2 regions of the Streptomyces sp. NPDC001617 genome follow, and region 1 is predicted to be linked to the other one. Evidence: riboswitches for the same ligand, from Rfam matches in the RefSeq annotation. Region 1 holds a riboswitch; the other holds the start of a gene.

Region 1 (4,383 bases):
GGTGAGCGCCCCGACCATGGTGGCGATCCTGTCGGCGAAGACCTGCTCGCCGGTGCCGGCGTAGGCCTGGGACAGCATGGTCAGGAAGTGGCCGGTGTAGTGGCCGCGGAGGTTGCCGTTGGCCTCGCCGTCCAGGCCCTCCCAGCCGCCGGGGGCGACGGCGTCTCCCGTCGGCAGGCCCGCGTTGGCGCGGAAGACCTGCAGCAGCCGGTCGACGTCGTAGCCGCGACCGTGGTCGAGCATCAGCTTCCGCTTGTCGGCGAACACGCCCGGTCGCAGCGCCACTTCGTCGAGGGCGAAGGGCTGCACGGTCCAGGCGGCGGGCGTTGCGGCGGTGGCGGCCACGGCTCGGGAGCTCCCGGTGGAAGAGATCGCCGGTACGGCCGCGGCGAGGGCGGCGGCCTGGAGGAGGTTTCGTCTGGAGAGGGGCGGTGCCATGTGTGCTCCTCTATGTGTGTTCGAGATAACGAACGTCATTCGAATGGTCGACCAGACGATAGGGAGGGGGTGGGTGAGCGTCAACGGGTGGGCTCAAGAAGATCGTTGGATCGCGGATCCCGGTCCCTGGGAGGGATCGAGGACGGTGGCGGCGATCCGGAAGCGTTCGTCGAGTGCGGTCCAGATCTCGTCGAGCAGTTCCTCGCCCGTCCGGGCGCCGACGGTGGCCTCCATGAACGGCACGGCCACCGAGACGTGTTCGCCGTCGGACTCGTAGGTGGTCAGCAGGACCGCTTCGCCGGGTTCCAGGTCCTGCACGGCGAGGGTCATCACATTGCTGGTCAGGCGGGCGGCACGACTGGGGCGAGCGGCTCCGAAGACGATGGTGCGTCCGTCGCCGCGGCCGATCAGCGCGGTGAGGCGAGAGGTGCGGATCGGCGCGTCCGGTTCGTACGCGAAGCCGCTGAGGGCCTCGGTGGGTGAGGCCCCCGCACGGAGTCGCCGCGCGGCCTGGGACACCTGCTCGCCATTGCCGAGGACCAGCCAGTCGCCGGTGGTCGTGGCGGCGGCGTAGTGGCGCAGCGGATCGTGCCGTCCGGGGGTGAGGGGGCCGACCACGAGCTCGCCGTCGACCAGTCTCAGCGCGCGGTCGCGCGAGGCGGGGCTGCGGCCGGTGAGGAAGTAGCCGCCCAGCACCGCTCCCGAGCGGGTGCGGGCGCACAGGACGCCGCGGCCGGGGTAGGCGTTGGCGGACAGCAGGTCGTGTAGAGCGGGCAAGGTGAGGTCCCTTCCGGACGGCGTGGTTGCGGGCGCGGGATTCTCGGTCGCCGGGTTGTCAGTGGTGGAACATCCTCAGCCCGGTGCGGGCGAGGGTGATGCCGTGCTCGCGGCAGGCGCGTTCGACCTCTTCGGAGCGGAGGGAACCGCCGGGTTCGGCGATGTACCCGACGCCGTGCCGGTGGGCGTGGTCGACGTTGTCGCGGAAGGGAAGCGCTCCGTCGGAGACGAACGCGACCCCCTGCAGACGGTCCAGCCACTCGGCGCGCCGGCCGGCCGTCAGCTCCTCCCAGGGCCGTGCCAGCACCTGGGAGAGGCCGGCGCTCTCGTACGGCGTGAGGTCGCCCTCGACGAGCCGGATCTGCCAGTTGATCCGGTCCTGGCGGCGGACGCCCGGCCGGAAGACGAGCGCACGGACCGCCGGATGGCGCCGCAGCCACCAGGTGTCGGCCTTGGCACCGGCCAGTCGCGTGCAGTCGACGCGGGACTGCTGTCCGGCCCCGATGCCCAGCGTCGCCCCGTCGCGCACGAAGCACACCGAGTTGGACTGGGTGTGGCGCACCACCGCCAGGCCGAGCAGCAGATCCTGCACGGCCGTCGCGGGCAGGGCGCCGCACACCACGTTCTCCAACAGCCCGGCCGCCAGCGGCACTTGATCCCGCTGCTCGCTCAGGCGCAGCCCGAACACCTCGCGCGCCTCGCGCTCCGGCGGCACGAAGTCCCCGTCGGCCTCCATGACCAGGAAGCGGCCGTTCTTCTTCCTGCCGAGCGTCGCGACCGTGCCCGGTGCGTACCCCGGCGCGATGATGCCGTCGCAGACCACACGCGCCAGCACCTCGGCGAACTCCTCGTCGACCGGGTGCGAGACGGCGGCGAAGTCCCCGTAGGAGGACTTCGGATCGGCGTCGCGAGCGCGCAGATACGCACTGGACAGGGCGCCGACACCGGCCTGCTGGACACCGTGAAGCCCGGCCGTCACCTCGTCGACCGGCCCGGCCACGGCGGTACCGGCGGGGGAGACGTGCTTGAACGAGGCGGCCGCCGGTCGGAGCAGCACCCGACTCGCCTCCCGCACCAGCTGCCAACTGTTCAGCGCGTCCAGCATGTTGATGTACGACGGACTGCCGTGCACCACCCGAACCGGCCACCGGCCCGGCCGTGTCGGTGAGACGTCCGCTGTCTGCTGTGGGTTCGTTCCGTACCGCAGATCCACCTCTGTCGCCCTCCTCAGCGCACCATCACTGACGGAGGCGCCCAGGCGGTCGACGCTCACGTGGCAGAACGGCCGCTCCCCGGTGGTCGTCCACCCTCGCCAGTCGCGGCCGGACACGAGTGTATCGGCCCTACGACACCGGCCCTGAAAGACCCCTCATCCCGGCCCCACCCCGGTGGCACAATCGGCGGCGTGGACTGGGGGATCCTCGAACGTGAACGTGAGCTGGCGCTGCTGGTCTCGGCCGCACGGGAGGCGGCGGACGGGGCCGGTGCCGTGGCGCTCGTCTTCGGTGAGGCCGGAATCGGCAAGTCGAGCCTGGTCAGGGCGCTGCCCGACCGGCTGCCCGGGCATGCCCGCATCCTGGTCGGCCAGTGCGACGACCTCGCCACCCGGCGCCCCCTGGGCCCGTTCCGCGACCTCGTCGGCAGCGTCGGCGCCGAGCTGGCCCGAGCCGTCACGGAGGGCGGTGACCGCCACCGTGTCTACGAGGCCCTGCACGGAGAGCTGGCCGTCACTCCGCATCCTGCGGTACTCGTCGTCGAGGACGTGCACTGGGCCGACGAGGCCTCTCTGGACGCCCTGCGCTTCCTCGTGCGACGCATGGAGCGGCTGCCCGCCCTGCTCGTCCTCACCTACCGCGACGACGAGTTGAGCCGCGGCCACCCCCTGCGCCACCTCCTCGGCCAGGTGTCCCGCGCGCCCCGTGTGCACCGCCTGCCCCTGGCCCGTCTCTCCCTCGACGCCGTACGCAAGCTCAGCGCGACCGGCCGGCTCGACCCGCGGCAGGTGTACGCGGTGACCTCCGGCAACCCCTTCTTCGTCACCGAGGTCCTGGCCGCGGGTGGCACCGGGGGAGTCCCGCCGACGGTCGTGGACGCCGTACTCGCGCGGCTGCGCGGGCTGGAGGCGGCCACCGTGGACGCCCTTGAGCAGCTCGCCGTCGTCCCCTCGGCCGTCGAACGCCCGCTCGTCGACGCCCTGTTGGCCGACGGCGTCGCCGTCCTCGCGGAGGCCGAGCAGCGTGGACTGCTCGCCGTCACCCCGGAGCGGGTGGCGTTCCGGCACGAGCTGATCCGGCGCGCGGTCGCCGACTCCGTGCCCGCCGCCCGCCGCATCGACCTCGACCGGGGCGTCCTCGCGGCGCTGGTCGCCCGGCCCGGCTCGGACGCCGCGCGCATCGTCCACCACGCCGCCCAGGCCGGCGACCGCGACGCCATCGCCCGCTACGGCCCGGACGCGGCCCGGGACGCCGCATCGGCCGGCGCGCACCGCGAGGCCGCCGCCCAGCTCCGGCTCGTCCTCGGGCAGCGCCACCGCTACGCCCCACCCGAACTCGCCGACCTGCTCGAACGCTACGCCGTGGAGAGCTACACCATCGCCGACTCGGCCGCCGCCGTCACCGCCCAGCGCGAGGCCGTCGCCCTGCGCCGCTCCCTGGGCGACACCCTCGCCCTCGGCGCCGACCTGCGCTGGCTGTCCCGTATCCACTGGTGGGCCGGTGACGCGGACGAGGCGCAGGAGGCCGCCCGCGAGGCCGTCGCCGTCCTCGAACACGCGGGCCACGACCGGCTGTTGGCCCTCGCCGTCAGCAACATCGCGCAGCTGCGCATGCTCTCCGACCGCTACCCGGAGGCCGTCGACCACGCCGAGCGCGCCATCGCCCTGGCCCGCAGGACGGACGACCCGGAGATCCTCGCGCACGCTCTCAACAACCTGGGAACGGCCCGTTGGCGCGGCGGCGACCCCGACGGGCGCAAGCAGTTGGAGGAGAGCCTCGAAGTCGCCCTCGCAGCCGGGGAGGTGGAGCATGCCTGCCGCTCCTACGCCAACATCATCTGGACCCTGCTCGACAACCTCCAGTACGCCGACGCCGACCGCTTCCTGCCCCCGGCCATGGACCTGGCCGACCGCGCCGAACACCTCGGCTTCCTCACCTACCTCCACGTCGAACT
Region 2 (4,383 bases), on a different contig from region 1:
AAGGAGGGCACCGAACGCTTTCCCCTCTTCCGCGACTACCTCGCCCGCCACATCGAGGTCGACGGCGAGGAGCACACCCCCATGGCCCTCCAGATGGTGGCCGACCTCTGCGGCACGGACGATGCCCGCTGGGAACAGGCCGTCGAGACGGCGACGCTCGCCCTGGAGGCCAGGTCGCGGCTGTGGGACGGGATCACGGAGGCGATGGGGTAGCGGCTGGGGGGTTCGGAGCGGAGGGGTGAGGAGACCGACGGCTCGGGGCGCCCGGCCGTCATGCCTCCTCCGCCGGCGCCTCCCCGAACCGTGCCAGCGCCAACGCCCCCGCCACCGCCACCGCGAACCCCAGCACCGCCAGCCAGGTCAGGCCCTCCCGTGTGCGGTCCCCGAGCCACACCACCCCCACCGCCGCCGGCCCGATCGTCTCGCCGATCACCATGCCCGCGGTCGCCGTGGTGACCGAGCCGCGCTGCAGTGCCGACGTCAGCAGCAGGAAGGCGGCACCTCCACCGAGGAGCAGGGCATACGTCGCCGGATTGGTGAGCAGATGCGACGGTGCGAGCGAGTCGATCAGCCGTACCGACACCTCCACCACCCCGAACCCGCATCCGGCCCCCAGCCCGAGCGCCAGCGCCCGCCCCCGCCCGGACCACCGCCCGCCGACCAGCCCGAGCAACAGCACCGCGACGGCCACCGCGAGCATCGCCCACTTCAACGCCGCCGACCCGGCACGGTCACCCTCGGCCCCGGACGCCAGCCCCAGCATCGCGAGCCCGGCGCACACGACCCCCACCGCACCCCACTCCACCCCGCTCAGCCGCGCATGCAGCAGCCGTGCCGCGACCACCCCCGTCACCGCCAGACTGGAGGCGAGAGCCGCCGCCACCGCGTAGATGGGAATCGACCGCAGGGCCACGATCTGCAACACGAAGCCCAGCCCGTCCAAGGCGAGCCCGGCCATGTACCGCCACTGCCGCAGCGCCCGCAGCAGCAGCGCCGCCTCCCCGCCGCCCCCCGCGGTCGCCGCCCGCGCGGCAACCGCCTGCAACACGGTCGCCGTACCGAAGCAGACCGCCGCACCGAGAGCGCACACCATCCCAAAGATCACAAAGTGACTGTAGGGGAGAGGCCCGACCGGAGGGGGGCCGCGAGCTGCGCTCTTACCTCTCTTTAGGCTGTCGCCCGGACAACGCGGGACAGCCACACCAAACGGGGAGACACGAACAGGGCGGACGCACGCCGCCAACTTCGCTCGGGCACGGTCGTACTCGGGGAATGGTCCTGTGACGCACGGAGGCTAAACGCCCAGCACACCCCGCAGTTGGACCAGCCCCCAGTCCAGATCCTCCTTCTCGACGACGAGGGGCGGCGCGATGCGGATCGTCGGGCCGTGCGTGTCCTTCACCAGCACCCCGCGGTCCATCAGCTTCTCGGACACCGCCCGTCCCGTGCCGTGCCGCGGATGGATGTCGACGCCCGCCCACAGCCCGCGCCCCCGCACCGCCGTCACTCGCCCCGTCCCGGCCAACGCCCCCAACTCCCGGTGCAGATGTGCCCCCAGCTCCGCCGCCCGCGCCTGGAACTCGCCCGTCCGCAACATCGCGATCACCTCCAGTGCCACCGCGCAGGCCAAAGGATTCCCGCCGAACGTCGACCCGTGCTCCCCGGGCCGGAACACCCCGAGCACCGCGGCACTCGACACCACCGCCGACACCGGCACGATCCCGCCGCCCAGCGCCTTGCCGAGCACATACACATCGGGCACCACGCCCTCGTGCTCGCACGCGAAGGTCCTTCCTGTCCGCCCCAGCCCCGACTGGATCTCGTCCACGACGAACAGCACGTCCCGCTCCCGCGTCAGCTCCCGCACCGCCGGCAGATAACCGGCCGGCGGCACCAGCACCCCCGCCTCGCCCTGGATCGGCTCCAGCAGCACGGCCACCGTGTTCTCCGTGACCGCCGAACGCATCGCCGTCAGATCCCCGTACGGCACGATCTCGAAGCCCGGCGTGTACGGCCCGAAGTCCGCGCGCGCCTCCGAGTCCGTGGAGAAGCTGATCAGTGTCGTCGTACGGCCGTGGAAGTTGTTCCCGGCGACCACGATCTTCGCCATCTCCGCGGGCACGCCCTTGACCTTGTACCCCCACTTCCGGACCGTCTTCACCGCGGTCTCCACCGCCTCCGCTCCCGTGTTCATCGGCAGCACCATCTCCATCCCGCACAGCTCGGCGAGCTCGGAGCAGAACGCCGCGAACCGGTCGTGGTGAAACGCCCGCGACGTCAGCGTCACCCGCTCCAGCTGCGCCTTCGCCGCCGCCACCAGCCGTCGGTTGCGGTGGCCGAAGTTGAGCGCCGAGTAACCGGCCAGCAGGTCCAGATACCGCCTCCCCTCCACGTCCGTCATCCAGGCCCCGTCGGCGGTGGCGACGACCACGGGCAGCGGGTGATAGGTGTGCGCACTGTGCACGTCGGCGGCGGCGATCAGGTTCTCCGTAGCGGTCACGGCGCCTCCCGGGGTGAGGATCCCCCTGTTCCTATCGTCGCTCGCATGGTGGACGGAGGACCTGCGCCGTCGGGCATGCCCGGTAGGCTGACCGGCGGGCCGTGACTGGCGCGCTGGGATGGGACCGACCATCGGGGAGCGGCCCGAGCAGGACAGTGCCGTGCGCCTGGGCCGTACCGTGAACGCTGAACGCCAACGTCCGGAGGTCCCTCATGTCAGCCGAGTCCCTCTCCACCGAGTCCACCGCCTTCCGCGCCGCCCTCGATGTGATCCGCGCCGTCGAACCGCGCGTGGCCGACGCCATCGGCCAGGAGGTCGCCGACCAGCGCGAGATGCTCAAGCTGATCGCCTCGGAGAACTACGCCTCGCCGGCCACCCTCCTCGCGATGGGCAACTGGTTCAGCGACAAGTACGCCGAGGGCACCATCGGCCGCCGCTTCTACGCCGGCTGTCGCAACGTCGACACCGTCGAGTCCCTCGCCGCCGAGCACGCCAAGGAACTCTTCGGCGCCCGCCACGCCTACGTCCAGCCGCACTCCGGCATCGACGCCAACCTCGTCGCGTTCTGGTCCGTCCTCGCCGACCGCGTCGAGGTGCCCTTCCTGGAGAAGGCCGGCGTCCGCCAGGTCAACGACCTCACCGACGCCGACTGGGCCGAGCTCCGTCAGGCCTTCGGCAACCAGCGCATGCTCGGCATGTCCCTGGACGCCGGCGGCCACCTCACCCACGGCTTCCGCCCGAACATCTCCGGCAAGATGTTCGACCAGCGCTCCTACGGCACCGACCCGGCGACCGGTCTGATCGACTACGAGGCGCTGCGTGTCTCCGCCCGCGAGTTCAAGCCGCTGATCATCGTCGCCGGCTACTCCGCCTACCCCCGCCTCGTGAACTTCCGCATCATGCGCGAGATCGCCGACGAGGTCGGGGCGACCCTGATGGTGGACATGGCGCACTTCGCCGGCCTGGTCGCGGGCAAGGTACTGACCGGCGACTTCGACCCGGTGCCGCACGCCCAGATCGTCACCACCACCACCCACAAGTCGCTGCGCGGCCCGCGCGGCGGCATGGTCCTGTGCGACGACTCCCTCAAGGATCAGGTCGACCGCGGCTGCCCGATGGTCCTCGGCGGTCCGCTCCCGCACGTCATGGCCGCCAAGGCCGTCGCCCTGGCCGAGGCACGTCAGCCCTCCTTCCAGGACTACGCCCAGCGCATCGTGGACAACTCCCGGGCGCTGGCGGAGGGCCTGATGCGCCGGGGCGCGACCCTGGTCACCGGCGGCACGGACAACCACCTCAACCTGATCGACGTCGCCTCCTCCTACGGCCTCACCGGCCGCCAGGCCGAGGCCGCGCTCCTCGAGTCCGGCATCGTCACCAACCGCAACGCCATCCCCGCCGACCCGAACGGCGCCTGGTACACCTCCGGCATCCGCATCGGCACCCCCGCCCTGACCACGCGCGGTCTGGGCACGGCGGAGATGGACGAGGTGGCGGGCCTGATCGACCGCGTCCTGACCACCGCCGAGCCGGGCACCACCAAGTCGGGCGCCCCCTCCAAGGCCCAGCACATCCTCGACCCGAAGATCGCGGACGAGATCTCCCGCCGCGCGACCGACCTGGTGGCCGGCTTCCCGCTGTACCCGGAGATCGACCTCGGCTGACGCCGACGCGCAAGACAAACGGCCACTGTTGAGTTGTCAAAGACCGGTGACTCCTGAAGATCGATGCCTTGCGAAGACCGGCGACTTCGAGAGGACCCGTGAGCTTCTGGCTCAGAGGTCGATGAGTTCCTGGCGTGGCTCCTCCCGCGGCGGTCCGGCACCTTGCCGGGCCGCCGCGCGGCGTATCAGGAAGGTGCCCCCGGCCCCGGCCGCGAGCCCCAC

The links. A riboswitch is a leader RNA that binds a small molecule or an ion and turns the genes downstream of it on or off. The one in region 1 is predicted to bind ZMP and ZTP.
Region 2: another riboswitch for ZMP and ZTP. It lies ahead of ACWC09_RS24625 (glycine hydroxymethyltransferase); the one in region 1 lies ahead of ACWC09_RS09765 (phosphoribosylaminoimidazolecarboxamide formyltransferase).

Annotation. Positions count from the first base shown of each region.
Region 1 is NZ_JBSFHA010000009.1:51,214-55,596, reverse strand. Features, by position in the region: gene ACWC09_RS09775 (beta-L-arabinofuranosidase domain-containing protein) at 1-438, opposite strand, end outside; gene ACWC09_RS09770 (IMP cyclohydrolase) at 532-1,215, opposite strand; gene ACWC09_RS09765 (phosphoribosylaminoimidazolecarboxamide formyltransferase) at 1,274-2,428, opposite strand; ZMP/ZTP riboswitch at 2,461-2,545, opposite strand; gene ACWC09_RS09760 (ATP-binding protein) at 2,621-4,383, shown strand, end outside.
Region 2 is NZ_JBSFHA010000033.1:42,300-46,682, forward strand. Features, by position in the region: gene ACWC09_RS24610 (DUF3050 domain-containing protein) at 1-213, shown strand, start outside; gene ACWC09_RS24615 (DMT family transporter) at 272-1,093, opposite strand; gene rocD (ornithine--oxo-acid transaminase) at 1,295-2,500, opposite strand; ZMP/ZTP riboswitch at 2,592-2,679, shown strand; gene ACWC09_RS24625 (glycine hydroxymethyltransferase) at 2,713-4,161, shown strand; gene ACWC09_RS24630 (hypothetical protein) at 4,273-4,383, opposite strand, start outside.